One region of the Bradyrhizobium sp. CCGB20 genome, then DNA from elsewhere that is predicted to be linked to it. Evidence: riboswitches for the same ligand, from Rfam matches in the RefSeq annotation. Region 1 holds a riboswitch; each other region holds the start of a gene.
What was found. A riboswitch is a leader RNA that binds a small molecule or an ion and turns the genes downstream of it on or off. The one in region 1 is predicted to bind cobalamin.
Positions count from the first base shown of each region.

Region 2: linked by a shared signal. The riboswitch ahead of NLM15_RS14295 (TonB-dependent receptor domain-containing protein) and the one ahead of NLM15_RS07765 (ribonucleoside-diphosphate reductase subunit alpha) in region 1 are both predicted to bind cobalamin.
Region 3: linked by a shared signal. The riboswitch ahead of NLM15_RS15260 (TonB-dependent receptor domain-containing protein) and the one ahead of NLM15_RS07765 (ribonucleoside-diphosphate reductase subunit alpha) in region 1 are both predicted to bind cobalamin.
Region 4: linked by a shared signal. The riboswitch ahead of NLM15_RS23500 (TonB-dependent siderophore receptor) and the one ahead of NLM15_RS07765 (ribonucleoside-diphosphate reductase subunit alpha) in region 1 are both predicted to bind cobalamin.

Region 1 covers NZ_JANADN010000001.1:1,680,682-1,688,090, reverse strand. The annotation lists gene NLM15_RS07770 (hypothetical protein) at 125-397, shown strand; cobalamin riboswitch at 747-963, shown strand; gene NLM15_RS07765 (ribonucleoside-diphosphate reductase subunit alpha) at 1,081-3,984, shown strand; gene NLM15_RS07760 (ribonucleotide-diphosphate reductase subunit beta) at 3,995-5,149, shown strand; gene NLM15_RS43940 (lyase family protein) at 5,573-6,100, opposite strand; gene NLM15_RS07755 (lyase family protein) at 5,985-6,581, opposite strand; partial or broken gene NLM15_RS43935 (carbohydrate porin) at 7,084-7,409, opposite strand, start outside.
Region 2 covers NZ_JANADN010000001.1:3,092,906-3,100,314, reverse strand. The annotation lists gene NLM15_RS14300 (bifunctional 2-polyprenyl-6-hydroxyphenol methylase/3-demethylubiquinol 3-O-methyltransferase UbiG) at 1-829, opposite strand, end outside; cobalamin riboswitch at 1,125-1,333, shown strand; gene NLM15_RS14295 (TonB-dependent receptor domain-containing protein) at 1,530-3,905, shown strand; gene NLM15_RS14290 (GFA family protein) at 4,049-4,456, shown strand; gene NLM15_RS14285 (MFS transporter) at 4,591-5,760, opposite strand; gene NLM15_RS14280 (NAD(P)-binding domain-containing protein) at 5,842-7,209, opposite strand; gene NLM15_RS14275 (helix-turn-helix transcriptional regulator) at 7,260-7,409, opposite strand, start outside.
Region 3 covers NZ_JANADN010000001.1:3,324,363-3,331,771, reverse strand. The annotation lists gene hydA (dihydropyrimidinase) at 1-825, opposite strand, end outside; gene NLM15_RS15270 (aspartate/glutamate racemase family protein) at 837-1,577, opposite strand; gene NLM15_RS15265 (PepSY domain-containing protein) at 1,698-3,128, opposite strand; gene NLM15_RS15260 (TonB-dependent receptor domain-containing protein) at 3,141-5,498, opposite strand; cobalamin riboswitch at 5,614-5,816, opposite strand; gene NLM15_RS15255 (histidine phosphatase family protein) at 5,889-6,461, shown strand; gene cobT (nicotinate-nucleotide--dimethylbenzimidazole phosphoribosyltransferase) at 6,468-7,409, opposite strand, start outside.
Region 4 covers NZ_JANADN010000001.1:5,082,713-5,090,121, forward strand. The annotation lists gene NLM15_RS23495 (DUF6925 family protein) at 1-816, opposite strand, end outside; gene NLM15_RS23500 (TonB-dependent siderophore receptor) at 841-2,619, opposite strand; cobalamin riboswitch at 3,066-3,280, opposite strand; gene NLM15_RS23505 (hypothetical protein) at 3,355-3,576, opposite strand; gene NLM15_RS23510 (hypothetical protein) at 3,731-3,988, opposite strand; gene NLM15_RS23515 (hypothetical protein) at 4,091-4,303, opposite strand; gene NLM15_RS23520 (hypothetical protein) at 4,456-4,632, opposite strand; gene NLM15_RS23525 (adenylate/guanylate cyclase domain-containing protein) at 4,759-6,495, opposite strand; gene NLM15_RS23530 (lytic transglycosylase domain-containing protein) at 6,821-7,409, shown strand, end outside.

The sequences.
Region 1 (7,409 bases):
GCTGGCCTAGTTTTGGAGAGCGTTTCAAAACCCTCGGGACTCTAACTGCCGCTGGATGACAATTCAGTGGCAGGTCACCGCGAGCATAATGCTAACAATAACCACAACAAAGAGGAGTGGTGCCATGAACCTCGGCGGCTCGCTCGTTGTTTTGGTGGCGTCGGATGCAGGTCTTCTTTGCACTGTCATTCTTTTGGACGGGAATTTCGTCCGTGGAGTGAATTCGCGCGGCCTCAATGCCGATCTGGTTCGCGCGAGTTCATTCCTCGATGTCTTGCTCCGGCGCTTTCGCCGACGGACCCTTCTGAACGGAAGCGAGTTGCGAGCGGCAGTGATGTCGTTAGGCTATCAAGCTGAACTGGAAGGACATGCTCAGGGTCATCCGGCATGGCGCTGATGAATGTCATTCCGGTCGTCGCGACAAATTTTCGACGCGGCCTATGCCGTCCGGCCAGCCTACGGGCTTAGGTTTGTACACGCCGGCATTGGCGACGAAGTTCGGAACGTCAACGGAGTCACGAAGAATGTGATCGAACTCGCCATGGTCGGATATCGTAGAAATGTCGATAAGAGCCAAAGCAAGATCAGTTTCCAACGCGAGTGCGCAGGCCTCACCGTTCTACCCAAATCTATGAGCACACGTTTGCCTGCGAATCGGGAGCTTTCAGAGCCCGTGAGATTCCAGCATTCCGCAGGCAAATCGGTATCGGCACGTTATCAGCCATTGACAGGAGGCCCGAACCATCGCTACATATAGTAATCATGGTTCCACCGGATCGCAAGATTTAGTGGCTAAGAGGGAAGCCGGTGACTGCGCTTTGGCGTGGAATTCCGGCGCTGCCCCCGCAACTGTCAGCAGCGAGCTGTTTCCGAAAATCGTCACTGGCGCTATCTGCACCGGGAAGACGGGAAGCGAGCAACGACCTGCGAGCCAGGAGACCTGCCGTGATGATCTGAACGTCCACGGGCGGGGTGTCCCGGCGGTCGCTTGCATGCGCCGTCGGCATCATTCCGCCGGCGATCTGCAGCGTCCTTCCTCAACGCCCCGTTCAAACACAACGCGCATCACGGGGCCTATTGATGTCACTGAACCTGCACGACGCGGAAGGCGCTTCCGCACCCATCATCCAGTTGCGTCCACAATCACTTGCGGCTGCTTTCAGCGAGCCGGCCATGCAGATCATCCGCCGCAATGGAAAGGTCTCGCCATTCGATTCCGCCAAGATAGCTGTTGCCATGACCAAGGCCTTCCTTGCGGTCGAAGGCACCAGCGCGGTCGCCTCGCGCCGTGTCCATGAGAGCGTCGAGCAGCTGACGGCCGAGATCGTCGCAGCGCTGATGCGGCGCGCAGGCGAAGGACGCACCTTCCATATCGAGGATGTGCAGGACCAGGTCGAGCTCGCCCTGATGCGCAGCGAGCACCACAAGGTCGCGCGCGCCTATGTGCTGTACCGCGAAGAGCGATCGCGCCAGCGCGCAGAAGAGGCGGCTGCGCAGCCAGCGCCCGTTGCCGTTCCGGAGCTACACGTCACGCTTGCTGACGGCTCGCGCATCGGCCTCGATACCAGGCGTCTCGCGCTGATCATCGGCGAAGCCTGCGCGGGGCTCGACGGCGTCTCCGCCGCCCCGGTGCTGGCCGAGACCACCCGCAATCTCTACGACGGCATCAGCCAGGACGAGCTAGCGCTGGCCTCGATCATGGCCGCGCGCACGCTGGTCGAGCAGGAGCCGAACTATGCTTATGTCAGCGCGCGTCTGCTGCTCGACAAGCTCCGCGGCGAAGTGCTCTCGCATGTCCACGGCATTCCCTCGTCCGCCTCGCAGGCCGACATGGCGACCCGCTATGCCGAATACTTCCCGGCCTATGTGAAAGCCGGCATTGCTGCCGAACTGCTCGATCCCGAGCTCTCCCGTTTCGACCTCGGCCGGATCGCCACGGCGCTGAAGCCGGAGCGCGACCTGAACTTCCAGTTCCTCGGTCTCCAGACCCTTTACGACCGCTACTTCCTGCATGAGCGCGGCAAGCGCATCGAGTTGCCGCAGGCGTTCTTCATGCGCGTCGCTATGAGTCTTGCGGTCCGCGAGATCGACCGCGAAGCCAGGGCGATCGAGTTCTACGATCTGCTGTCGTCGTTCGACTTCATGGCTTCGACGCCGACGCTGTTCAATTCGGGCACGCTGCGCCCGCAATTATCATCCTGCTTCCTCACCACCGTCTCCGATGACCTCGACGGCATCTTCAAATCCATCAAGGACAACGCGCTGCTGGCAAGATACTCCGGCGGGCTCGGCAACGACTGGACGCCGGTCCGCGGTCTCGGCGCCCACATCAAGGGCACCAATGGCGAGAGCCAGGGCATCATCCCGTTCCTGAAGGTCGCCAACGACACCGCGATCGCCGTCAACCAGGGCGGCAAGCGCAAGGGCGCGGTCTGCGCCTATCTCGAGACCTGGCACGTCGACATCGAGGAGTTCCTCGATCTGCGCAAGAACACCGGCGACGATCGCCGCCGCACCCACGACATGAACACCGCCAATTGGGTGCCTGATCTGTTCATGCAGCGCGTCGATGCCGACGGTGAGTGGACATTGTTCTCGCCGGACGAGACGCCCGACCTGCACGATCTCTATGGCACTGCGTTCAAGACCGCGTATGAGGGCTATGAAGCCAAGGCGAAGGCCGGCGGCCTACGCGTGTTCAAGACGGTGCGCGCGACCGACCTCTGGCGCCGCATGCTGACCATGCTGTTCGAGACCGGCCATCCCTGGATCACCTTCAAGGACCCCTGCAATCTGCGTTCGCCGCAGCGGCACATGGGCGTGATCCATTCCTCGAATCTCTGCACCGAGATCACGCTCAACACCTCGGCCGACGAGGTCGCAGTCTGCAATCTCGGCTCCGTCAACATGCTCGCCCATGTCGGCCTTGACGGTATCGACCAGGCCAAGTTGAAGCGGACGGTCACGACCGCCGTGCGGATGCTCGACAACGTCATCGACATCAGTTTTTACACGATCCCGGAGGCGCGTCGTTCGAACATGCGCCACCGGCCGGTCGGCCTCGGCCTGATGGGTTTTCAGGAGGCGCTTCAAGTCCAGCGTATCCCGATCGCGTCCGAGGCGGCGGTGACCTTTGCCGACGTCAGCATGGAAGCGATCTCGTTCTACGCGATCGAGGCGTCCTCCGATCTCGCCGCCGAGCGCGGCCGCTATGCGAGCTTCGAGGGTTCGCTATGGTCGAAGGCGATTTTGCCGCTCGACTCCATGCAGTTCGTCGCCGAGTCCCGCGGTGGGTTCGGTGCGGACCGCTCCTCGACGCGGGATTGGGATCGCCTGCGCAAGAAGGTCACCGCCAGCGGCATGCGCAACTCGAACGTGATGGCGATCGCGCCGACCGCGACGATCTCCAACATCTGCGGCGTTTCGCAGTCGATCGAGCCGAACTACCAGAACCTGTTCGTCAAATCGAACATGTCCGGCGACTTCACCGTCGTGAACGAGTTCCTCGTTCGTGATCTCAAGGCGAGGGGATTATGGGACGAGGTGATGGTCTCCGACCTCAAATATTTCGACGGCAGCGTCGGCCAGATCGACCGCGTCCCTGACGATCTGAAAGCGCTCTACGCCACCGCCTTCGAGATCGACAGCGCCTGGTTGATCGAGGCCGCCGCGCGCCGGCAGAAGTGGATCGACCAGTCGCAGTCGCTCAATCTCTACATCGCCAATCCCTCCGGCAAGAAGCTCGATGCGCTCTATCGGCTGGCTTGGCGGCACGGCTTGAAGACCACCTATTACCTGCGCTCGCGCAGCGCCACGCATGTCGAGAAGTCGACGCTCAAGGGAACCGACGGCAAGCTCAACGCGGTGTCTGCATCTGAAGCTCTCTCGCACGCCCCGATCATGATCCCGGCGGCGGCAGCTCCCGATCTCGAAGGCATCAAGGCCTGCCGGATCGACGATCCCGAATGCGAAGCGTGCCAGTGAGGAGATGACGATGCTCGATTGGTCCGACACCGAAACCACGGCGGCGACTCCGGCTGCCTCAAGCCTCGCCACCGCGCTCCGTCCGCAGACCCAGCTCAGGCTCGAGCCGGTCGACCCCACCGGCTTGGGTGCGATAGATCGCGGCGGCGGCCGGGTCTCGGTCGACGAGAAGCGGATGATCAACTGCCGCGCCGACGTCAACCAGCTGCTGCCGCTGAAATACAAATGGGCCTGGGAGAAATATCTCTCCGGCTGCAACAATCACTGGATGCCGACCGAAGTCTCGATGCAGGCCGACATAGCCCTGTGGAAGTCGCGGGACGGGCTGACGGAAGACGAGCGGCGCGCGATCAAGCGCAATCTCGGCTTCTTCGCGGCCTCCGAATCCCTCGTCGCCAACAACATCGTGCTGGCGATCTATCGGCACCTCACCAACCCGGAATGCCGCCAGTACTTGCTGCGGCAGGCCTTCGAGGAGGCGGTGCATACCCATACCTTCCAATACATCGTCGAAAGCCTCGGCCTCGATGAGGGCGAGCTGTTCAACATGTACCGCGAGGTACCTTCGATCACCGACAAGGCGGCCTGGGCGCTCAAGCACACGCAGCATCTCGACGATGCTTCGTTTCAGACGCGCACGCCGGACAATGACCGCGCCTTTCTGCGCGATCTCGTCGCCTTCTACGTCGTGTTCGAGGGGATGTGGTTCTACACCGGCTTTGCGCAGATCCTCTCGCTCGGCCGCCGCAACAAGATGGTCGGCATCGCCGAGCAGTATCAGTACATCCTCCGTGACGAGAGCATCCATCTCAACTTTGGGATCGACGTGATCAACCAGATCAAGATCGAGAATCCGCACCTGTGGACGCCAGCGTTCCAGGACGAGGTACGCGGCATGATCCGCGAGGCGGCGGAGCTGGAGGCCGCCTATGGACGCGACACGATGCCGAGGGGCTTCCTCGGGCTCAATGCGGCACTGTGCGAACAGTACATGCACTTCATCGCTAACCGTCGCTGTGCGCAGATCGGACTTTCGCCTGTATTCGCCGAGGTCGAGAACCCGTTCCCGTGGATGTCGGAGACGATGGATTTGAAGAAGGAGAAGAACTTCTTCGAGACCCGCGTCATCGAATACCAGAACGGAGGTGCCTTGACTTGGGAATGACAAGAGCAGCGCCCCGAAAGCATCGCTACGGTTTGCGAGGTCGTTCGGCGCTCGCCGCTGCGAGAGTGGAACGTTGCGGAAGATCTTCCTCGATCAGATCCCTCCCGTCAGACCTCACGATTTGTTCTTTTGACAGATCTGGCGTCACGGAATCAATGCCGAGGGCGATCGCTGCTTTTTCATCGGCATAGCTGGGGCGCAGAAGGCAATGATTGGCTGGGGCGCCGGCAACCGGAATGCGGAAAGCACGATGGACTTCCGCAGCCGTGTTGTCGGCCGCCTGAAATGTCCTTCCATCCCTACCGCGTAGCAAAACACGCGACGCTTTCGGTTTGGACGCCTCTTAAAGACCTACAGCGTAACGCATTTGGCAAGGAAACGCAGGACCGGTACTCCCCGCCGCCGTAGTAAACTGTAAAGCCGTCACGTAGTATCGGCGATCCCGAGCAACAAAGCCCTGCGCCACCAGAAGGCGCTGGAGGTGGCTGACACGCTTTGGACATTGCGCAGCTTATTGATGCGGCGCTTACCGTTGCTTCTGCGCTGCTTACTGAGACCCCGCCAGTTCGAGGTCGTTAGCGATCTTCCAGGGAATTTGCAATTCCGGATTTCAGCCGACAACCTGGCGCACGCGTCCAAGTTCTGCATTCCGTTGAATGGATCAGCCGCTGGTTTGATCTCGTGGCCGGCCAGCGCTGATAAATGGCGGAGAACGGCCGATTTGTAGCCCGGCCTCGAATTCAAGCCGGTACCAACTGCGGTTTCGCCGAGTGGAACGATCGGGAGTTGCCGCCGCAACTCCTTCACATACTTGGCATGGCGTTCTACGACAGCCTCATATGCCCTGAAGGTCTGACCGAATAGCATTGGAGCGGCATCCTGCAAACATGTCCGGCCAAGCCGAAGGGTTTGCGAATGCTCCTTTTTCTTGTCCGAGAACGCGGCGGCCAGTTGCATCACGGCGAGCGAAGTCCCTCCGACATCCGAAAGACCGCAAGCTCATGGCCGTGTCATTGGCCGATTGACCGAGATTGACGTCATCATTCGGATGGACGAAGGCGTACTCGCCAACCGGCTTTCCGGTCAGCCGCGCGGCTAGATTTGCGATCACCTCATTGAGATTCATATTGGACGATGTGCCACCCGACCCTTCGAGCACGTCGACAATCAGGTGGGCATCCTGCTTTCCAACGCGAATCTCTTGGACAGCCTCAATGAGGGCTTCCGCTTTCTGCGCTGAAAGCGCGCCGATCTCTTTGTTGGCAAGCGCTGCCGCTTCTTTTATCATCGCCAGTGCTGGGACAAACTCAGGCAGCGTCGCGATGGTGCGGCCGGTCAGCGGAAAGTTCTCCAAAGCTCGAAGAGTATTGATGCCATAGAGCGCGTCCGCAGGCAGCTTCCTCTCACCAAGAACGTCTTCTTCGGTTCGCATTGGGCCCATGACACCACCTTTTCCGTATTTTTATGGCTAGCCATCGATTCCCGACGAAGCATCGCCGCATCCGAAGATTGTAGCGGGAAGCTATATCTAGCAACTTCAGCCCAGTTTGAGCACGACCGCAAGCTGCGAGGTCAACTCGTAGAGCTGCCCTGATGAGCACCGCTTTGACACCCGCAGTTTAGCGGTGCGGGCCGTTTCCTGGTGAAGGGGGCCGTGAGCTTTGCCGACACATTGATCAGAGGAGACAAAACAGTTTCCGGAAAATGGCGCATGCCGTCTAATCCACACCACGACTGATGCTAAACTGCATGGGACCAAAAGATCGCATTTGCGGAGCAACCGCCACGATCGATACTGAACTTTACGATCCTTTCCCGACAAAGCGGCCCTCTTTGCGGTGGCTTCACGCGGTGCTGGCCGCGATGGTCTCCTGACCAGCTAGTATGCTAGACGCCGAGAGCGTTCCAAGACCCGCATTCGCCAAACCCTCTTCTCAGAAAAATATCGACGTGGACACCAACAAGTTCAAAGCATGTCCCGTTTTGGCCGTGTAGGTGATGCTTGTCGGGTTATTGATGTATGTCAGTCCTAAGCTTGAGTATATCCCGGGCGCCAGATGCGCCGTGTATGTGCCCGATGTGCTGTCGCGATGCACAAGGTGGCCCTTGGCCACGGCGGCATTTACTGCAGCATCGCTCCACGCGGTATTGGTGGCAACAATAGCAATCTGATCACGTGGGCGGCCGTCAAACAGCCCCTTGGCGTACAGACGGAGCTCGTAATACTGACTCACTCTGTTTAGCTCGGGCGGCGCGTACA
Region 2 (7,409 bases), 1.4 Mb from region 1:
TCTCGGCCCTTCGCAAAAAGCTGTCTACGATGTCCTCCTTGAGGAACTTCAGGAGGTTGAATGGTTCCCGCTCGCAGATGGTCAATTGCAGGCCATGTCGCCGACATACGGCATCAAACGCTTCCTTCGTCCAGCGACCAATGTGGTTCGGCGGCATGTCTATGAGCGACCCATGGCACTCCATGTAGTTCGTTCGGATTTCGTTCGGCACGGCGATGAAGACAGAGCCTTTCGCCTTGAGGAGGTATTTCAATCGAGCGAAGACGTCATCTACCCGGTCCATGTGCTCGAACACCTGAAACATGAAGATGACGTCGAAGGCCTCCTTCATGGGGGCGAAGCCCTCCTCTCGAAAGTCGACCGAAAAGGTCTTGTAGCCTTTCGATCGCAATGCCTGTTGCGCCGTTTCGTTGTAGTCGACCGCGTAAATATCGGACGCGTGAAAGAATCTGTCCTTGATGTGATCGAGAAAATACCCGAACCCCGCCCCCACATCGATCGCAGTTTTTCCGGCGGTGCCGAGGCCGTTCAGCTCTTCGATTGTCCTTGCATACTCCCATTTCATGGCTGGATAGGAAGGGTGCGGCGCGGCCAGGTTATAAAACTCCGCGCCCCCCGCGACGAAGGGATCTGCAAAACCGAATCCGCAATCTGCGCATTTGCGGATATCGCAGGTGTCGCGCCCCCAGAGAACCGACAGGTGGTGTGTTAATTTTCGAAAGCGATCCGGATACTGGCGCGGATTGACGAAGGATCGAGAGGCCTGATCTGCGGTCACTTCGAATAATTTGGCAGTTGATGCATTGCCACATGCCGGACAAGTGCTCATCTCTCCCGACCTCATTCAGACCTTTTGACGAAGAGTGGTCGCGTTCAACTGTCTCGTCATCATTCAAATGAAGGCTGTCGAAGGCGAGTTCGGGGCCGCGGACAAGCGGAGGTAGACCGGTTGCGGCGCACAGGCGCCTTCCTGACAGCCGCGGCTCACCCGCGTAGACCGGAAGTGGCCGGGCGCTGGAGCTGCGACCAGGCGACAGCTCGGGCAAAACAGCAACACAATGCCGCCATCGCAGCACCAGCCAGCCGAAGAGGCCCGGCGGATGTTGACGGGCTCATCGCCGGATGCCAGTTTCGTGATCGGTAGTGTCCGCAAGGGCTACTTAAGGGAATGCGGTGCGTCCACATCGGTGGGCAATTCCGCGGCTGCCCCCGCAACTGTAGGCGGATAGCCGACGACCAAACGAACCACTGGAGCCCCGCTTGGGCCTCTGGGAAGGCGGTCGAAGGCGATGACCCGCGAGCCAGGAAACCTGCTGCCAGCCATGAGTCACGCGCGAACGCATTGGGCGGGGTGCCCCGATGTCTTGAAGTAGCCGGTGCATCTGCCGCCTGGGGCGAAGGCAGATGACTAAGGCAACCGCGGTGACGGTCTGTTTGCGTCGCCGCAGAGCGTTGTTGTGCAAAATCTTCATTTCGATGCCGGCATTGCGCCGGGGTATTGGCGTGTCCGGATCAGCGTCTCGCAGGCCATGCCTGCCGTGCTCGCCTTGCTGCTCTCGACATCGCTGTCCTCCGTCGCGGTGGCGCAGGCCGCGGCCCGCGATAACGCCTCCCGCGAGATCGACCCGGTGACCGTCTCTCCGGCCACACCCAGGCCGGCTCCTGCTGTCAGCCCCGGCAATCAGAGGTCGCGGACCGCGCGCCGGGCCACGGGGCGCAATCGCGCCGCCTCAGCCGTCGCCGTTCCGGCAACCCAGTCTCCGAGCGATCAGGTGCAGACGCCGCTCAACACGGCCGCCGTCACCGAGGTCGGCTCCCGGCTCGGGATCACGGCACGGGAAACGCCGGCGACCGTCGAGGTCATCGACCAGCAGACCATGCGGCTCCTCGGCATCAGGACCACCACTGACGCGGCCAAGGCGGCGGTCGGCGTGACCGGCGGCGATGCGCCCGGCGCACCCGCCATCTTCTCGATGCGCGGCTTTTCCGGCGACCAGATTTCCACCCTCTACAACGGCATTTCGATCGGGCCGTCGACCATGACCGGCCGCCCCATGGACACCGCCAATCTGCAGCAGGTGGAGATCATCAAGGGGCCTGACTCGCTGATCGCCGGCCTTGGCGCGACCGGCGGCGCCGTCAACTACGTGACCAAGGCGCCGCACACCGGGCCTGTCGTCAACGACGCGTTCGCGTCCTACGACTCCTTCAACGGCTATCGCGCCGGATACGGATCGGGCGGCAGCACGCTCGTCAACGGCCTCGACTACCGCTTCGACATCAGCCATTCCAACGACAAGAGCTTCATCGACGACACCTATGCGAAGCTCAGCAACGTCTCGGGACAGCTGAACTACCGCGTCAACGAGAGCTTGAAGATCTGGGGCGCGGCCGAATACAGGCAGGACAAGGACCGCTTCTACTGGGGCACGCCGCTGGTGCCCGCCAACGCGCCGGGCATCGTGCCGACATCGGGCATCGTCTCGGGCCAGTGGACCAACTACTATCTCAACGGCCACACCGGGACGCTCAACCCCGTCACCGTGGACGCGCGCACGCTCACCACCACCTACAACGTGCTCGACAATCACAGCGGCGCCAGCGAGCTCTGGCTGCGCAGCGGCTTCCAGTGGGACATCACCAACAACGTCTCGCTGCGGAGCCAGGTCTACGGCTATGATGCGCACCGGCACTGGTTCAACAACGAGATCAACTCGTTTGACGATTCCGGGCCGAACAACGTCTATCGCGAGCGGCTGGCGCTGGATCACGCGCAGCGGCTCTACGGCAACATCACCGACCTCACCGTCAATTCCAACTTCAGTGGGATGGACAACCGTTTCGTCGCCACCGTCATGGCCAGCAGCTCGCAGTTCAACGTCTCGCAGGACACCCTGTTCTTCTCGGACACGGTCGACCTGATCAATCCGGACCGCGGGCTTTACGGGCCACGCAGCGACGAGAAGATCTACACGCACCTCAACTCCGCCTCGCTCGCGTTCGAGGACCGGCTGAAGCTGACCTCGAGCTTCGCACTGATCGGCGGCATCCGCTTCGAGGACATCGAGCTGTCGCGCACGCGCTTCTCGCCGGACGGCGTGTTGCGCACCGACCGCGGCTATCCGTTCTCGAAGACGTTCAACCCGGTCACCGGCCGGGTCGGCTATACCTGGGAGGTCACCCCGGGCGTCATGCTGTACAGCCAGTACGCGACGGCGGCGGACCCGACGGTCGCCAACATCTTCATCCTCGCACCGCAGGTGCCACTGCTGCTGACGACGTCGCGCACCTACGAGACCGGCGTGAAGCTGCAATCGGCCGACAAGCGCGCGGAGGCCACGTTCTCGGCCTTCGACATCGAGCGCAAGAACGTCTACGTCCCCGAAAGCGGCATCGTCTTCAACGTCGCGGGCAAGATCGCCTCCAAGGGGGTCGAGATCGCCGCGGCGGTCAACCCGGTCGGCGGCCTGAAGCTCTGGGGCAACGTCGCCTTCGTGCAGTCGCGCTTCATCGACTTCAACTATGTCGACGGCAATGGCGACTTCCAATCCTATTCGGGCAAGACGCCGCCCAACGTTCCGAACTTCGTCGCCAATGCGGGGGCGTCCTACCGCTTCGACACGAAACTGCCGGTGGAGATCGGCGGCCTCGTCCGTCACGTCGGCGACCGCTTCAACTTCCAGGACAATCTGGTCACGATGAACGCCTACACGATCTTCGACGCGTTCGCGTTCGTCGATATCCCAAAAGCCTACTTCCCGGGCGTCGACCGGACCCGGATCAGCTTTCGCGTGAAGAACCTGACGAACAAGCTCTACGCGGCATGGGGCGATCCCGGCTATACCGATCAGATCATCCTGGGCGCGCCGCGCAGCTACGAGGTCGCGGCTTCATTCAGGTGGTGATGGACCGAATGCAATCACCACGACTGTGATGGCAGCAGTTGTCACGCGACAGTAGGACGCAATCGCACATCGATTACGCCGTTGAAGCAGCAAGTCTCGAGAGTTATCGATCGCCGAAACCGGCCTTCAATCGGGAGCAACGCATGAGCACCATCACCGGCGGCTGTCACTGTGGCGCAATCCGTTATCAGGTCGAGGGTGAGGCGATCGTGCATGCGCTGTGTCACTGCCGCGACTGCAGACTGCACGCCGGCGCTCCGGTCGTCGGCTGGACGATGTACGCGGATGATGCCGTCAAGGTGACGACGGGCGAGCCCAGGGTCTACACCTCCTCCGAACACGGCCGGCGGCACTTTTGCGGCAATTGCGGAACCGGCCTGTTCTACGTCAATGCCAACATGCTCCCCGGGGTCATCGACGTCCAGAGCGCGACCTACGACGATCCCGATGCCGTACCGGCGACGATGCACATCCAGGTCGCCGAACGTCTTCGCTGGATGGAACATGCGCACGAGCTGCCGGCGTTTGACCGCTATCCTCCGCAGCCGTAGCGGGGAGAGGTGACGCGGCACGGCTTCGCGCCAGCTTTTCGCGTTGCCGTCGTCGCTCGAGCGGCACGCATGCCAAGGCATTCATGACCGAGGCTGCCTCGCCTGGCCACCCGACAAGCCATCTCTTGAGTTCCTCAGCTCCGTCGCCCGCTCCCGCGTGCCCAGAGCAGCGCCAAGGGCCCCAGCGCTATCCCGGCCGCAAGGACGATGAACGCCAGCAGCCAGCCGTTCGCGTGCTGCGGGCCGCCTGCCATGTCGAGCGCGGCGCCCGTGCCCCAGGCACCAACGGCCGACAGGCCAAAGCCAACGGTGGAGTGCAAGGCCAGAGTTGCGCCACGGTGCTCGGGCACGGCCGCTGCGGACATGCCGGCAGTCAACGCGCCGGAATCGGCCGGCACCGTCAGGCCATAAAGGAGCAGAAGCAGTGCGAGTACCCATGCCGGAGCCGTCGCGTTGAGCCCGATGACCAGTGCAACGCAAGCCGATGCAATCATCACAACCGTGATCGCCCGATGTCGCCCGAATTTCAGCGCGGCTTCGTTGCCGAGGATACTGGCGGGCATCGAGATGACTGCGAAGCAGAAGCTCATCAGAACCGGCGTCATCCAGGACGGCGCACCTTGATGCGCAACAACGAAGGTCCAGAACCCGACCAGCCAGGTGCGGATGCCATAGAGTTCGAAGCAATGGGCGCCGTAACCGAAGATGTAACCGAGCGCCTCGCGGTTGGCGAAAACGGGCGCGAAGTTGAGCAGGCGCCCAGCCTTCGGCGCGGGCCGCCGCTCGTGCATCAGAAGGCACGCGATGACCATTGCGATCGGCCCGAACCCCGTGACGAGGAATGCGCTTCGCCATCCCCATTTGTCGGCGATGATCTGTGCCACCAGGAACGAGAGGCCGACGCCGACCGAGAAGCTCGACGTGTACAGCGTGACGGCCCGCGAGGTGTCGCCTGAGGGAAGCCGGTCGGTCAGCGCCTTCAGGCCGGGCATGTAGGCGCCGGCAAATCCGAGGCCTGCCAGCGACCAGATCGCAGTCCCCGACCAGAACCCTTGCGCGAAGATGCCGAACGCTGCAGTGGCGAGGCCACTGACGATCGAGCCCCAGAGCAGGACGAGCCGGGCATCGATCCGGTCGGTCAATGTCGTCAACACCGGCACCGCGAGCATGTAGCCGAACGCGTAACCGCTCGCCATCAAGCCGCCTTCGGCGGCGGAGAGGCCCCACGCCGGCATGAGATGCTGCGCCAGATTTGCGGACAACGTCACATGCGGCAGCAGATTGCCGACCTGGCCGATGCACATCACCGCAATCAGAGACCTGCCGCTCAGCTTATGAATTTTGTTCTCCCACCTGGAGGGGCGTCGATGTTGGCTGCACTTGCGTCATGAACAACCGCATCCCGCAGCACCGGCCTTCTTCGCCGATTCATCGGCGGCGCAGCAAGCCGAGGCCTCCTCCTTTGCTGGACCGCCGCAGCATCCCGTTGCGGCCCCTGACTCGACGCCGCCGCGTGTGCACACGCCAGTCTCCGGCAGATCGAGCTCGACCCGTGCCGCAGCCTCCTTGTCGCCCGCGATATCGGCGACGATGGAGCGGACCTGCTCGTATCCGGTCATCATCAGGAAGGTCGGCGCGCGGCCGTAGGATTTCATGCCGGCGAGATAGAAGCCCGGCTCGTCGTGCGCGAGCTCGCGCGCGCCGTGAGGGCGGACCGTCCCGCAGCTGTGCTCGTTGGGATCGATGAGCGGCGCAAGCGCGACCGGCGCCTCGATCGCCGGATCGAGCCGAAGCCGCAGCTCGGACAGGAACGAAAGATCGGGACGAAAGCCGGTCGAGACGACAAGCTCGTCGGCAACCACGCTCCGCGCACCGCAACAGGCGCCCGCCGAAACCTTGAGGCGGCCTTCGGTGTCCGAGACGTGAGTGACGCCGAAACCGGTCTCCACCTTGATCTTGCCGGCGGCCACGAGCGCGGCGAAGGCGGAGCCCAACTCGCCGCGGGCGGCAAGCTTGTCATTGCGACCGCCGCCGAAGGCTTTTGCGGGATCGGTGCCACGCAGTAGCCAGATGGCTTGCGTGCCGGGCACCTCGGCGGCGAGCTGCACGAGATCGATCAGCGTACCCACCGCCGAGTGACCGGCCCCGAGCACGGCCACGGTCTTGCCGGAATATCTGGCACGCTCGGCACCTCGCACATCCGGCATGCCATAGGCGATGCGGTCCGTGTGCTCGCGCTCGCCGATTGCGGGCAAGCCGTTGCCGCCGGCGGGGTTGGGAGAGAACCACGTGCCTGATGCGTCGATGACGGCATCGGCGCGCAGCACCTCGGGACCCCTGCCGTTCTGATAGCGGATTTCGAACGGCGCCCGCTCCCTGCCCTTCGTCTTTGCCTTGTCGAAGCCAGCGCGGCTGATGGCGGTGACGCGGCTGGACGTCCGGATCGTCTCGCGCAGCGGCGTGCGCGTGGCCAGCGGATCGAGGTAGCGCTCGAGCAGCTCACCGCCGGTCGGATAGGACTGTGGGTCAGGCGAATTCCAACCGGTCGGTGCGAGCAGACGCGTGGCAGCCTTGTCGACGTTGTACTGCCACGGCGAGAAGAGCTGGACGTGCTGCCATTGACGCATCGCGTGCCCGGCTTCGGGTCCGGCCTCGATCACGATGGGCGACATGCCGCGCTCGAGCACATGGGCGGCCGCTGCGAGACCGACAGGCCCCGCCCCGATGATGGCTACCGTCCTGTTGTCGCTCATTCGGCTTCTCCCATCTTTCTAGAATCATCGAATAATTGAGGTCGAAAAGATCAAGCCGCGGTCTGAGCATCCTTGCATCCGACTTCGTCCGCACAACACTCTGCCGCCAGGAAGTCGACCAGGCCCCGCATGGCATCGAAGTTCGCATGGCAAACCAGCGTCGTGGATTCCCGGACCTGACTGACGAGCCCAACTGAGAC
Region 3 (7,409 bases), 1.6 Mb from region 1:
GTCGGCCGTCAACGTGATGTATTGCGGACAGGTTTCCGCATGCACCGGCAATCCGCGCTGCTGGGCCCAGCGCACCTGCTCCATCGCCTCGCGCCCCGAGACATGCACGATCATGATGGGAACGCCGATCACCTCCGCATGGCTGATGGCGCGGTGCGTCGCCTCGCGCTCGACGGCCTGGGGCCGCGAGGTGCCATGATAATAAGGCGCGATGTGGCCGTCGCGCTCCAGCCTGGTGGTGAGGAAGCGAATGGCGTCGTAGCCCTCGCAATGGACCATCACCAGCGCCTCCTCGCGGCGCGCGACCTCGAACACCTCGAGCAACTGCTTGTCGCTGAGCACGAGATCGTCATAGGTCATGAACACCTTGAACGAGGTGTAGCCGTCCTTGACGAGGGCCGGCAGCTCCTGCCCGAGCACGACGGCGGTCGGATCCGAGATGATGAGGTGAAACGCCGTGTCGATGTAGCATTCGCCTTCCGCGAGCTTGCGGTAATTCTCGACGCAGGTCCGGAGCGAAGTCCCCTTCTCCTGGAGCGCGAAGGGCAGCACCATGGTGTTGCCGCCGGCCGCCGCCGCGCGCGTTGCCGAGGCAAAATCGTCGGCCATGACCACGTCGGGACCCTGAGCCTGGGAGATATGGACATGGCTGTCGATCCCGCCCGGCAGCGCCAGCAGACCCGTCGCGTCGATCTCGCCCGCCGCGCCCTCGATTCTGTCGGCGATGCTGACGATGCGGCCGCCGCGAATGCCGATATCGGCGCGAAACTCGTCGCTGGCCGTCACTATGGTGCCGCCGCGGATGGCGAGATCGAGTTGCGTCACATGCCTCTCCGTCACTTGATGATCGCTGATGTCTGGAAGATCCGGCCCCACCCGGCAAGGGCCCCGATGTCGCCACCGGCAAGCTCCAACGTCCGCCACAGCGTGACCGCAACCGAATCCAGTACGGCGACGTTCAATTCCTGCTCGAGCGAGGATGCGAGTGCGGCGCCGTCGAGATTGGTGCAGAGGACGACCACGGCATCCGCCCCCTCCGCCGCGACGGCGCGGATCATATCCTCGATCGCTGCAGGCGTGACCTCGCCAAACGAAAAATTGTCGCGCAGGCCGAGATGCCGCTCGGCATGCGGGACGATCCCCTCCTCGGCCCAGACATCGCCGATACGCCGTTGCACGTCGTCCGTATAGGGCGAAACCAAGCCGACACGTCTGGCGCCGATCGTGCGGACGGCATCGATGCAGGCGAGCGTGGAAGTCGTGGCCGGGACACCGGTCCGCGCCGTGATCGCTTCGCAAAGGCTCTTGTCACGGCCGACGCCGAGCCAACTCGCCGACGTTCCGTTCCAGGCGATGGCGTCGACCCTGGCGTCCGCCAGCAGGTCCGCTGCCGGCAGCATCACCGAGGCATCGAACTGGCTCAGCGCCGCGGCATCGAGCGAAATCTCGGTGACGCGGAAGCGCGAGAAATGCGCGGTGACGCCGGCCACGCCATGCAGCATGGAATTTGTGACGGGCTCCAGCACCGAGTTGGACGACGGCGTGATCATGCCGAGCCGCTTGCGCTGAGTTGACATCGATCACGATCGCCCCGTTGGCAGAGCGCACCGCTGCGCCCGTCAGATGATCATCGTCGCCTGCCATCGCCCGCGCAACCCGCAATTTGCATGCCGCATATGATTTGTCCTAGACGCAGCTCAGGCCGCGAAGGTCGATCGCAGGCGCCGCCAGCCGATGACGATGCCGGTGACGGAGAACACCAGCCCGAGCAGGCAGAGCCCGACGACAAGGGCATCACGCAATCGCGGATGCGCCATGAGAACGGGAAAATCCAGCGTGTGAAGCGCGCTGTAGACCCAGCGATAGGCCCGCCGCGAAGCATCCAGCCTTTGCAGCACGCTGCCGTCGGCACTGTCGACGTCGAACCAGACGTCGCCGCAGCGGGCGCGGTAGACGGGGGCACCGGGAACGACGGACTGCGCGGGATAGTCGTCATTGTCGGCGAGAATGGACGGTAAGCCGCAGCCCGTGGCAAGGCGTGCCGTCAATCCCTGAACTTCGTCGGTGCTCAAAAATCGCGTTTGTCCATCGTGGGACGCGTCCCCTGCTCCAATCAAGGTCTGGGAACCGAGCGCGAACCGATCGCGGCGGTAGGCATTGCCGTTGAAGGCGAACCATTCGATCTCCCGGGCCGATGACGATATCGGCCGGCGATCGAGCCACGCCGCGGCCCAATCCGGCGACGCATAGGTCACGCTCGCTTCGGAGGCCGTCAACTGTCCGCGCGAGAACAAGCGCCCATGGTCCATGGAAAACCAGCCGCTGAAAATCCAGGTCAGCACGAAGGCTGTTACTGCGAGACCAGTGAGGTGATGCAGGGCATGCCAGCCGCGATAAGGCGTTGGGAGGCCGCGTCCTCGCATCCTGATCCGGACGATCCCGAGCACCGCGCCCAGCAAGGCTGCGATCAAGGCCAGAAGCGACAGCGTCCAGACGACGCGGTCCCACAGCGCCCAATTGCTGCGCAGGATCGTCGGATAGATCCAGTGCAAGACGCTGCCGGCGAGGTTCCAGCCGCGCTCGCGTCGCGTGCTATCCAGGACGATCTCGCCGGTGAGCGACGAGACATAGAGCTCCGTTCCGGCGGCATCGCCGAGCGAGACGCGAAACAGGGGGCGGTGGCGGTCAAAGCCATTCGGCACGCTCCATTGGTCGTAGTCCGAGAGCGCAGCGATCTCGACCCGTGTGGCGTCGAGCCCGCGTTGGCGGGCATGGCCCCGCGCGATACCGAGTACCACGTCCTCGGACATCACCGATGCGTCCCGTCCGTCGGAAGCATGGATCGCGCGGACACGCGCCCGTCCCGACACGACAAAGACCGGTCCGTCGCTTCGCTGGAACAGGCGAACGCGCGTGGCATCGTCGACCCCGCTCGCGGACACGGCATTGGCGACTGTAATCTTCACGTCCCCGGGATCCACTGGCGCAAGTCCGGAAAACCGCTCCACTTCCGTCAATGACGGAAACGGAACAAAGTGCATCACGATCCCCGTCGCGAACCACATCGCGAACAGCAGGCAGAACGCGATCCCGAGCCAGCGATGCAGCAGGACGATCGCGCCCATCATGCGGTCAGCATCCTACCATTTGAACGCGGCCGAGATCTCGTAGGTGCGCGGCGCGCCCAAAAGGATCTGGTCGGGATAGAACGGATCGCCCCAGATGGCGTAGCGCTTGTCGGTGATGTTGCGCACGCGGAAGGCCAGGCGAGCCTGATCGACCGCATTGAACACCGTTCTGGGGATGTCGACGAAGGCATAGACGTCGGCGACGGTATACGCCTTCATCGTCACGACGTTGGCATCCGTGTTGTAGCGGTCGCCGATATGGCGACCGGTGATGCCGAGCTCCACCGGCCAGGGCGTGAAGAACCGGTACGACGCGCCGGCATTGGCCACGATGCGCGGCACGTTCGGCGGCGTGTTACCGGAGAACGATCCCCCGGCAAAATTGTAGTCGGCATAGCGCGCATCGACATAGGCGATGTTGCCCCAGAGACGCAGCGGCTCGATCGGGCGCACCGCGGCTGCAAGCTCCACACCCTTCGACTCCTGCCGTCCCGCAATGTTGAGCGTCTGGCCGCCGGCTGCCGCATAGACGTTCTTGCGCACGATGTCGTAGGCCGAGAACGACCACTCCGCCCTGTTGTCCCAGAACAGATGCTTGACGCCGGTCTCGTAGGTCCGCGCCGTCGTCAGATCGAGCGGCTGGGTCGGTCCCAGCAGAAAAATGTTGTTGGCGGAGATGTCGGCACCGGTGGCGTACTGGCTGAAGAAGGTCATGCCGGGCACGGCCTCCCAGGTATAACCGATGCGCCCCGTCACCGGTGCCCAGTCCGTTGCAAACGGGAAGCCTGCTTTCACAAGGCCGGCGGAGTCGGTCGAATTGCGGTCAAGCCCGATATGCTCGACGCGCAGGCCGCCGATCAGTGCGAAGGTGCGCGTGAGCTTCAGCCGGTCCTCGAACGAGAGTGCCTCGTTGTCGATGCGGGCGATCTGCTGTTGCGTCGTGAGCAGGCCGTAATAGCCGCGGGCGGGATCGACCAGCGAGACGGAGTCGCCGGGAAAGTTCGCGGCGCCCGGCCTGACAAAGTCGAGGTAGCTTGACGACAGCGTCGTGACCAGCCGATTATCGAAGCCGGCAATATTCGTGTCCCAGGTCAGGTCGGTGATATTGCCGACCAGTCGCTGACTGTGCGCCACATAGAAGCGCTCGCGATCGACCAGGTTCGTACCGGAATTAAACGCCTCAACTTCGTTGTTGAACCACGTGCGCTCCGCACCGTAGCCATAGGCCTGGCTCTTCAACGTCAGGTCAGGCGCGAGCTTCAGCTCGAATCCGCCGCGCAGCCACACTTCCTGAGCGACGTTGCGATTGTCGAGGACGTTGTAATTGGTGTTGAAGGTGCGGTCGTCGATGGTGACCGCGCCGAGATTTGTTTTGTTGTAGTTCGAGATATAATTTCCGGAGACAATCCCCGTCGTCGCATGCGAGCCACTGAAGGCGATCGGCACCAGCGGCGCGCCCCAATAGGCCTTCGAGCGGTCCTCGCGATACTCGATCGCGCCCCAGATCTTGAGGCTGTCGGAGATGCGGTAGTTGAGCTGGCCCGACACGTCGAACGTCTTGGTGTTGGTGTCGTCGGCAAAGCCGTTGAGCGAGGAACGGCTGATATCGAAGCGGTAGTCGAGGCCCTGCACATTGGTGCTGCCGCCGGAGCCGTAGTGCGCGCGAAAAGAATTCAGCGAGTCCCAGGAAAAATCGGCTTCGTTGCGGACCGGTCCCGTATGCGGCGTCTTGGTGACGAAATTGATCGCGCCGCCGGCAGCACCTTCGCCCGACATCACTGAGGCCGGACCTTTCACGAATTCCACGGCTTCGAGATTGGCCGTGTCCGTGATCCGCGATGTCATATTCTGCGGACCGATCTTGATGCCATTGTAGAGCGTGTTGATCTGGCTGTTGGTGAAGCCGCGCATCGAGAACGCCGCGGGCTCGGCCGGATTGTCGCCGGACGTGACGCCGACGGCGCCCTGTGCCGTCTCGGACACGGTGCGATAGCCCTGCTCGCGCATGGTCTCCGACGAGATCACTTCAACGGTTGCGGGGATTTCGTGCACGGTCAGGCCGAGCCGCGAGGCGCTTTCGGCAACCACATTGGTATTGAGCGGCGTCTGCGCCGTCGCGGCAGGCACGACAGGCTTGGACGCGGCCGCCGCGGCAGTGGACCTGCGCGTTGGCGCGCGGCGTGCGCTCTGGGCTTCGCGACTCGCTGGCTTCGCTTGCTTGCGGGGTTGGGCGGGCGACACCTCGACCGGTGGCAGCGGTTCACGGGCCTGCTGCGCCAGGGCGGCGGGCATATCAGCGGATACAAACGAGGTGAGCGCGGCGGAGGCGAGCAGGAAATGGCGCGGTCGTACAAGACGGATGGAAGACACGGTTTGGAACCTCGGTATGACGTCAGTGGCACGTCACAGCGAACCAAGGTCCCATCTTTGGGCTTTCAGCCGTCCGATGAAGCCGAATGTCTGTACTCCCCGACCGACATCTTCGCGTGTGACCACGGCTGACGGCAGGTCTCCTGGCTCGCGGGTCAATACCTTGCGTCGCCTTCCCGGGACCGAGATACCCAGTGGCTCGTGATGCAAGATTCGCCGCTTACAGTTGCGGGGGCAGCCGCGGCATTGGGGACAATTTCCCCGCACCGCATTCCCTTTTCATCCCCTCGCGGGGAAACCGTCGCGAGCATCTAGGATTACGATCCAGACAGAGTCAATGTACAAGCTGCGGCGTTATTGCCACAGCGACCAACTTCCTTGGAGACGAGCATGGAAGGCGAGACCTTCCTCTGGCTGATACGTCATGCGCCCGTCGACGGCATCGCGGGGACCATCCACGCAGCCGACGCGCCGGCCGATCTCGGCGACCGCGCGCAACTGGAGATGCTGCGGCAGAGACTGCCGCGGGATGCTGCGTGCTTTGCGAGCCCGGCACGACGCACGGTTGAGACGGCGCGCGCGCTGGGGCTCGAACCTGTGCGACTGACCGAATTCAGCGAGCAGGATTTTGGCGACTGGACCGGCCGGCGCCATGACGAGCTCGCCGCCACCGGTGGCGAGGCCTATGCGCAGTTCTGGAGTGCGCCGGCGCATGGACGGCCGCCGGGCGGCGAAAGCTTCGAGGATCAGGTCGCGCGCGTCCGGCTGGGTCTGTCGCGGGTCGGAGCCGGATCAGCAGCGCTCGTCGTGCACTCCGGCACGATCCGCGCCGCACTCTGCATCGCACTGGATCTGACACCCCAAGCGGCCCTGCGCTTCGTGATCGACCCGCTGTCGCTGACCCGGATCGATCGGCTCGCGACCGGCTGGCGCGTCGTCTTCGTCAATCAGCGCGCGGCTTGAGCCGGATCAGCCAGGGCGATCCGGCACATTGGCCTGCGCGAAGGTCGCCATGCCGTTGTGCAGGCTGCACGCGAGCCGCACCAGCGGCAGCGCGATGGCCGCCCCCGATCCTTCGCCGAGCCTGAGATCGAGGCTGATCAGCGGCTGCACATTCAGGGCACGCAGCACCAGCCGGTGCCCCTGCTCCGCCGATTGATGCGACGGCAGCAGGAACGGCTGGCACGACGGGTTCAGCCGCACGGCCGCAAGCGCTGCCACCGATACGATGAAGCCGTCGATCAGCACGGGGATGCGGCGCTGCGCGGCCGCAATGATGGCACCGCAGATCGCCGCAATCTCGAGGCCGCCGACGGCGCACAGGATCTTTTCGGGCGGAGCACTTGCGATGCCATGATGCGCGATCGCAGCGTCGATCACGCGCGCCTTGTGCGCGCGGCCGGCCGCGTCGACGCCGGTACCGCTGCCCGCGACCTCCTCGGCACTCATGCCGAGCAGGCTCGCCGCAATCGCCGCCGCCGTCGTGGTATTGCCGATGCCCATCTCGCCGAAGATCAGGAGATCGGGCTGATGGGCCTCCGCGCGCGCGACGGCGCGCTGGCCGGCTTCGAAGGCGAATGCCAGCTCCGCAGCGGTGAGTGCAGCTTCCACGCTGAAATCGCGCGTGCCGCTGCGCGGCTTGTCGATGACGATTCCCGCCATCGCCTCCTGCGCCAGCGTGCCGGCGTCGACGATTTCCAGGCTGGAGCCAAGGTCACGCGCCAGCACCGAGATCGCGGCGCCGCCCGAGGCAAAGTTCGCCATCATCGCGATGGTCACTTCCTGCGGATAGGCCGACACGCCCTGCGCGACGATGCCGTGGTCGCCGGCGAAGACGATGATCGGGACGCGCGCGGCACGCGGTTGCCCGGTCGCCTGCAGGCCCGCAAGCTCGATCGCGAGCTGCTCGAG
Region 4 (7,409 bases), 3.4 Mb from region 1:
GATTACGTTGCTTTTGAGCGCCGTCAGCTCCGGCAGCCCGTAGCGTTCGAGCAGGGCCTGGAAAGCTGCGTGCTGATCCGGCCGAAACGGGTGCTGGCGGCCGAGTTGATCGCGCAGCGGATGGGCCGGATAAAGATGCGCACAGGGGATCCAGCCATCAGGCAGCGGCTCGGTCGCAGCATGGGTGCGGCGATGCGCGAGCAGCTTTGGCAGGACGTGCGTGTGCGGACCATCAGGGCTTTTGCCGCCCGGTGGCGGGATCGGCTGGAACACTTCGGCCCGCCCGATCCGGCTGATGAAGACGCGATGCGGATTGGCGGCGAGGATGACCCGCATGGCATCGCTATCCGGCGCGAACACGGATTGCCCCGCACGGCTCCTGAGCGCGGCGACGACATCCGCCTCGCCGGTCCGGATGCAGGCGTCGATCTGCAATGCTCCAAGGCCAAGGTCGAACAGGATGCCGTTGCGATCCCGATGGCGCAGCGCTGCGCGATCAGGACCGATTTCCGTCAGCACCGTGCGGCCACTCATGATGCCCGCTTCATGCGGAAGACACATCGCGACGCGGTGACTCCAGCTTTCGGTGGTCGGCGATTCCGACGCGATGAGGCGCAGGTCGGGGTGGGAGGCGATGCGTATCCCACCCTTCTCCGTCACAACGCTGATCCCGTTGCGAGACCGCTCCGTGTCCAAGGCATCGCCGAGCTCGCGCGTGAACTCGGCAATGGCCCCGAACGTACCGATGCTCCAACCCGCCTCGGCATCGGCAAGCTGACCTGCAAGCAAGTCCATGATCGGATCGGCTGTCGTCATGAGATCGCTTCCTCCGGAGTCCCGCTATCTGACGTCGTAATTCGCAAGGCGAATGCCGCCATAGACGCCGAGTCCCGGCTGTAGAAAGCCTGTCGGATTTTGGTAGCGCACATTGGCGAGATTATCGACCCGGCCAAATACCTTGATCTGATCGGTGACCAGATATTCGGCGGCCACATTGACGACAGTGTAGGCCGGCGCCAGCAGACGCGGAATGCTGAAGTCGCGGTTGCCGTCCACGAAACTTCCGACGTGCAGCACGGTCGCGGACAGCGTGAGCGGATCGATCGGATTCCAGATGACATTCGCGCTCCACTTCTCCTTCGGACGCCTCAGCAGCTCCAGTCCCGCCGTCGCATCGACGGCGCGGGTAAAAGTGTAATCGGCACGAACGCGGAGCCGGTCGGTGATTGCGGCGGCGACGAAGCTTTCCGTGCCTTCCGTGATGGCCTTGCCGATATTCGTGTTGGTGCTCGTGAATGTCACGGGATCGAACGTGCTCTGGATCAGGTCCGTGATGTTGTTGCGGAAGTAGGTCGACCCGAAGCGAACGCGATCATTGAACAAGGGCTGCTCGAAGCCTGCGTCGTATCCAACGCTTTCTTCGGGTTTGAGGTTGGGATTCGCAAAGAAGAAGAACGCAGGAAAGCTGACGTAAAGCTGGTTGAGCGTTGGCGCCTTGAATCCCGTGCCGTAGCTTCCCCTGAACTTCGTGTCCGTGACCGGCACGATCACGGCTGACGTCAGGCGAAAGGTCGGGTGCTCGCCGAACCGCTCGTTGTCGTCCTGCCGGACATTGGCCGTGAAGAAGACGCGGTCCACGAACTGGGACTGCAACTCCACATATCCTGCCTTGTTGACGTTCTGGGCGGAGACCGTCGCCGTTTGCAGCGTTTCGGTCTCATGCTCGGCGCCGATGATGACATTGTTGTTGGGCGCGAGCCGTGTGGTGGTGTGCCAATCGTATTTGACCCGATCGCCGGTGGTGATGGTCGGCATCGCATCGCCCGGCGAAATGTTGTGGTTCCAGTGGTTGGTGTAGTTGACGCCGAAATAGCTCTTCATCCGGTCGTCGAGAACGGACCAGACCGCCTCGCCGCGCGTGAACAGCTGGTGCACGGTCTGCGTGCTTTGCGCGGCGGCGGGAAAGCTGGCAAGTGTTACGGGATCAAACGTGTCTCCCGTGAAGCGCAGCGTGGCGTCGGTGTAGCGCGCGACGCCATTGAGCGTCAGGTTTTCGCTGACATCGGCGCCGAGCTTGGTCGAATAGGTCATGTTGTCGTAGGAATTGCCGATCGCCTTCTGGCCCGGCGGCAGCAGTTCGACAGGCGTCACCGGCACGTCGCTTGCGCGAAAATGCGCGACGTTGAAGGCATAGTTGAAGTGGTCCTGTGACCCGCTCAGACCTGCCGTCTGATTGAACGTCCCGAACGAGCCTCCCTCGACCGAGCCGGTCGCGCGAGCGGGACCATCACCCTTTTTGGTCACGATGGAAATCACGCCCCCCAGCGCATCCGCGCCGTAGAGACCACCCTGCGGGCCGCGCAGGACTTCGATCTGCTGAATGTCGGAGGTCAACAACTGGCCGAAGTCGAACGATCGGTTCGGATTGCCGGGATCACTGACGTCGATACCGTCGATCAGGACCTTGGTGTGATTGGAGTTCGTTCCGCGCATGAAGACCGACGTCTGTCCGCCCGGTCCGCCGGTCTGGACGAGGTTGAGCCCGGGAACGGCGCTGAGCGCATCGGACGCAGTCCGGCGCTGATCGCGCTCCATATCCCCGGCGGTCAGGACGGTCATCGAGCTCGAGACCAGATTGGTCGGAGTGACAATGCCCGTTGGACTGACAACGACGGTTGGAAACAGATTGGCAGCGGATACACCGGCAACGGGGGGCGATACCGGCGGCTCCGGTCTCAGCGCTCGAACGACACGCCTGCGCTCGGGCTTGTCAGGCGCATGTCGTACGACCGGTGGCCTGGCCGTACGCTCGGATGGCCCGACCTCGACCGGGGGCAGCAGATTGGGCGATGCCGATTGTTGGGCGAACGCGGCGGAAGGATTGAACGAATACAGGAAAACAGACGTGAAGAGGCCGGCGCTGAGGCGCCTGGCGGCAGAGACAATACGGGACACTCTTGTAACCTCGGTATGACGTCAGTGGCACGTCACAGCGAACGAGGTTTCACGGAGCGATCGATTGCTCCGGTGAAGCTAATGTCTGTACTCCCCGACCGACATCTTCGCGTGTGACCACGGCTGACGGCAGGTCTCCTGGCTCGCGGGTCGATACCTTACGTCGCCTTCCCAGGACCGAGATTCCCAGTGGCATATGACGAAAGATTCACCGCTTACAGTTGCGGGGGCAGCCGCTGCATTGAGAATATCCCGGCGTTGGGACAATCCCGCACAACGTTCCCTTTTGATCTCCGTGAGGAGAACCGTCAGGTTCCAATTTACGGGTCGTTGGAGCGGTGAGTCAATCGGCTGATTGCATGATCGTCGCAGCACCGCGCGCAGGTTGACCTGGCGCAATCAGGTCGGCTCCCGCTGCTGACGCGTGCTGATCATCGCCCGCTCGCCGGCATCGACGAGCTGGCCGATGCCGGTGCGGCCCGTGAGCGCGCATCGGATGATGTGTTCGGCAACGGACCTGCGGAAGTCGTGGTCCTCGCCGACCGGGCGATTGCGGCAGACCCGATCCAGCGCCAGCTTCATGTTGATCCGTGTGCGGGTGTCGAAATGCTCGCTGATCATTCGCAGGACCTTGATGCGTTTGATGTCGGGCTAAAACTCCTGGCGGTCGGCCGGGTTCCAAAACGGCACCGGGCCTTTGCAGAACCGACTACGCCCGCCCTTGTCCTATCGTGACGGGCGGGCTACGCGCGCCCTCTGCGCTGTGACGGGCGGGCTATGCCCGCCCTCTTGGCCGCTGGGCCTGCGCCCAGGCCGCGGTGACGTCGCGCGGCGGGACGTCGATGCGCCGGATCGGGGTCAGCTCACCCGAGGCGGAGATGATGGCGGTCTCCTCGCGGCGGCAGCGCGGGCATACGAAGCGGACCTCGTGCGGCGAGGCCGACCAGCTCGCACGCTTTACGTTGGCCGCCATCGGCCATGCATTGCAATGCGAGCACGACACCAGGAACCGACCGGGATCGAGCATACCCATTCCATAGGACTCCGCGTCCTGCCCATCCCTTCAATGATTAACCCTTGTGAATCGTTCCGGTGCCCGAGCACCGTCAGTCCCGGCTCCAGGAACCTCCGCCGCTCAGTGGGCGCCCTTGAGGGTGCATGACGTGGTGCAGGTGACCGTGTTGCCGTGGTCGCACGCCTTGCAGGCGGCCACGCACTGGTTCATGTCGCGGGGATTGTAGGAGCTGTAGTTCCGCATCGCGCAGACCGGCGTCGAGCCGGTGATGTCCTGCTCCTGGTTGCAGGCCGCCGTCATGAGCGCGAAGATGAGGACTGCAAGCAGGCGCATGGGATTGCCCTGGTAAGGAGCGGCAAAGCGACGTCGGCGAGATACGCTGCATCGCAACGGACCTCGGCATTCCCACCGCGAGCAATCATGGATCGCGACGCTCGCATCCAGGAGGATGCGCGCCAAACATTAAGAACGGCTTGCAGCCGGCCTCAGGCCGCGGCCCTGGCCGCGATCACGTACCGCATATCGACCGCCAGCTGGCGGTACTGCTCCCCGAGCTTCAAATAAAATTCGCGCTTGGTGCTGTCGGTGGCGAGCTTGGCAATCAGCTCGCATTCGGCGGTGAGAGTCTCAAACCGCTCCAGCCTGTCCTCAAGTTCTGTCATTGGCGTGTCCCCGTCAAACGCCTCAAGGACACGTAACCTAAGCCCGGGAAATACGTCACTGCGAACATCGTTATGGAGTAGAATCAATTTTCGCCAGCGCGGGCCGCAAGGAGAGGATGTGGCTACCTATTTCTGCTCCAGCCGCCAGGCGCCGTCCCATTCCACGCCCGGCGGATCGGCCTCGAACTGCGCGATGCGGGCGAGCAGCGTGCGCGAGGGGCCATCGCCCTGGACGATTTCCAGTGCGGCATTGAACGCGGTCCGGGCATCGTCGAAGCGCCGCGCGCGATAGGCGGCGAGGCCTTCGGCATAGTGCGCGCGCAAGCTCTCCTGCGGAACGCTGAGCCCGTGCGCCTTGCTCATCACCTCGAAGATGGGTTGCGGCGCACTCTGGCCGGCGACCGCCAGGCGATCGATCTCGCGCAGCTCGCAGGCCGCGCCGATCGCGTCCGCCGTCGCCTGCGAGACCAGGATGCGGGTGCCGTAGACCTTGTTGACGAGCTCGAGCCGCGAGGCGAGGTTCACGGCGTCGCCCATCACGGTGAAGCTCATCATCAGCTCCGAGCCGATGCTGCCGGTCAGGACCTCGCCGGTGGCAATCCCGATGCGCAGGTCGCAGGGACCGGGCATGGCGCGGATGCCGAGCAGATCGGGCAACTGCTTCTGTAGCGCAGGCACCTGGTCGGCCATGTCGATGGCGGCGAAGCAGGCGAGCAGCGCCGGCTCGTCCTCCTCGATGAAGGGAGGGCCCCAATAGGCCATGATGGCATCGCCGATATACTTGTCGATGATGCCGCGATGGCTGCGGATCGGCGCGGACATCACCGTGAAATAATGGTTCATCACCTTGACGAGGCCGCGCGGGGTCATGCCCTCGCTCATCGAGGTGAAGCCGCTCATGTCGCAGAACATGATCGTCATCACCCGGCGCTGGCCGTCGATGGCGACCTCCGGCCGGTCGATCAGGCCCTGAACCACCTTGGGGTCGATGTAGCGCCCGAAGGTCTCGCGGACGCGCTCGTTGTGGCGCAGCTGCTCGGTCATGCGGTTGAAGGCGGCGGCGAGTTCGCCGATCTCGTCCTGGGTCGAGACGGTGATGGTCTTGTCGAAGCGCCCCGCCTCGACCTCGCGCGTGCCGGCAAGCAGCAGCCGCACCGGCCGCGTGATGCCGCTACTGACCATCAGCGCAAAGACGAAGCCGACGATCGCCGCGAGAACGGTGACGGCACCCGAGATGATGATCGCCTGATGCTGGCGGCCGATCACCGTCGACGTCGAGGCGAACACCTGTTTGAGCATGTCGGCGCGGATACCGTCGATCTTCTGGTTGAACTGGTCGCGCAGCATGTCGAGATGCTCGAGCGTGCCGCGCGCCTCCGTCATCTGCTTGCCGTCGATCTGACTGAGGAGCCTTGCGTGATCTTCCTTCATGCCCTGGCGCAGCTCGGACACCGTCGCCTCGATACGGGTGTCGATCCGCGCCAGCGCGGCATTGTCGGACGGTGTCCTGCTATCGTCGATGATCGCGTTGATGTGCTTGCGCGCGCCCGAGGTCTCCTCCTCGATCCTGCGGTCGGCTTCCTCGAACTCCTTGAGACGCGCCGCATAGGCCTCCTCGTCCGAAGCATCCTGCATCTTCATCATGACCATGCGCCGCAGCGCCACCGACCGCTCCAGCGAACGGATATTGGCGCGCGCGAGGTTGCCGTAGGCCGGGATGTAGCGGTCGGTCAGCTCGCCGAGCAGGACGCCGACCTGGCTCGACATCACCATCGACAGGATCGAGGTGACCAGCATCAGGACGATCAATCCGAGGGCGATGCCGACAATCTTGCGCCGGATCGACTGGTTGAAAAGCGGCATGAGCGATGGAGTAAAGGGCTGAAGGGACGGGTTGGAACCTCAATACACCGGATTTGACGGCGGGAACACGCGCAATCTGACCGCTGCGACGCCCCGAGCCGCGCGCAACCGTCGCGCGAGCCCCATTCGTTAACAAAAGCTAAAACAACTGCCGTTTCCGCCGTTTCGGAAGTTCCCCAGTTCCCATCCGTATTTTGCCGCATTGTTGAACGAGCGTGAGGAATGCGAAACGATGTCATGGCATCGTTTTGGTGTCGTCTTTGATTCTCAAGCCGCATGTCGTCGCGGACCTTGGTTTGTAGTGGTTTCGCAGGGGGACCATCGAATGAACCAGTGCCTACGCTCGCTCGCGTGTCTCGTTGCCGTGGCCGCCTTGGCCTTCATCCCAACCGAGCTGGCAGCCAAGAGCAGCCACAAACCGTCCGCGTCGAAGAAGACGCATGAGGCGAAAGCCGGCAAGCAGCGCCAGGCGGCGGTCAAGTCGCGCCGCGGCAAACACGCCGAAGCCAAGCGCAAGCCAAGGAAGGACGACGAGCTCTCGGACAAGCCGGCGCCGCCGCCGCTGACCGGCGACCTCGCCGCGCTGAAGGACGCCATCACCCTCGCGCGCAAGGGCAAGACCGAGGATGCGAGCGCGGCGCGCGACCGCATTGCCGATCCCGCCGGACAGAAGCTCGCCGACTGGTTCATGCTGCGCCATTCCGAGAGCACCGCGAATTTCAAGCGCTACGCGGCCTTCGTCGCCGCCAATCCGGACTGGCCGAGCAACGCCCTGCTCCGCCGCCGCGCCGAGGCCCGGCTGTGGCAGGAGAAGAGCGATGCGGCGACCGTGCACAAATTCACGATGGACCGGCCGGCCAGCGCCAAGGGCAAGTTCGCGCTCGCCCGCGTGCTGCTCACCGAGGGCGAGGCCG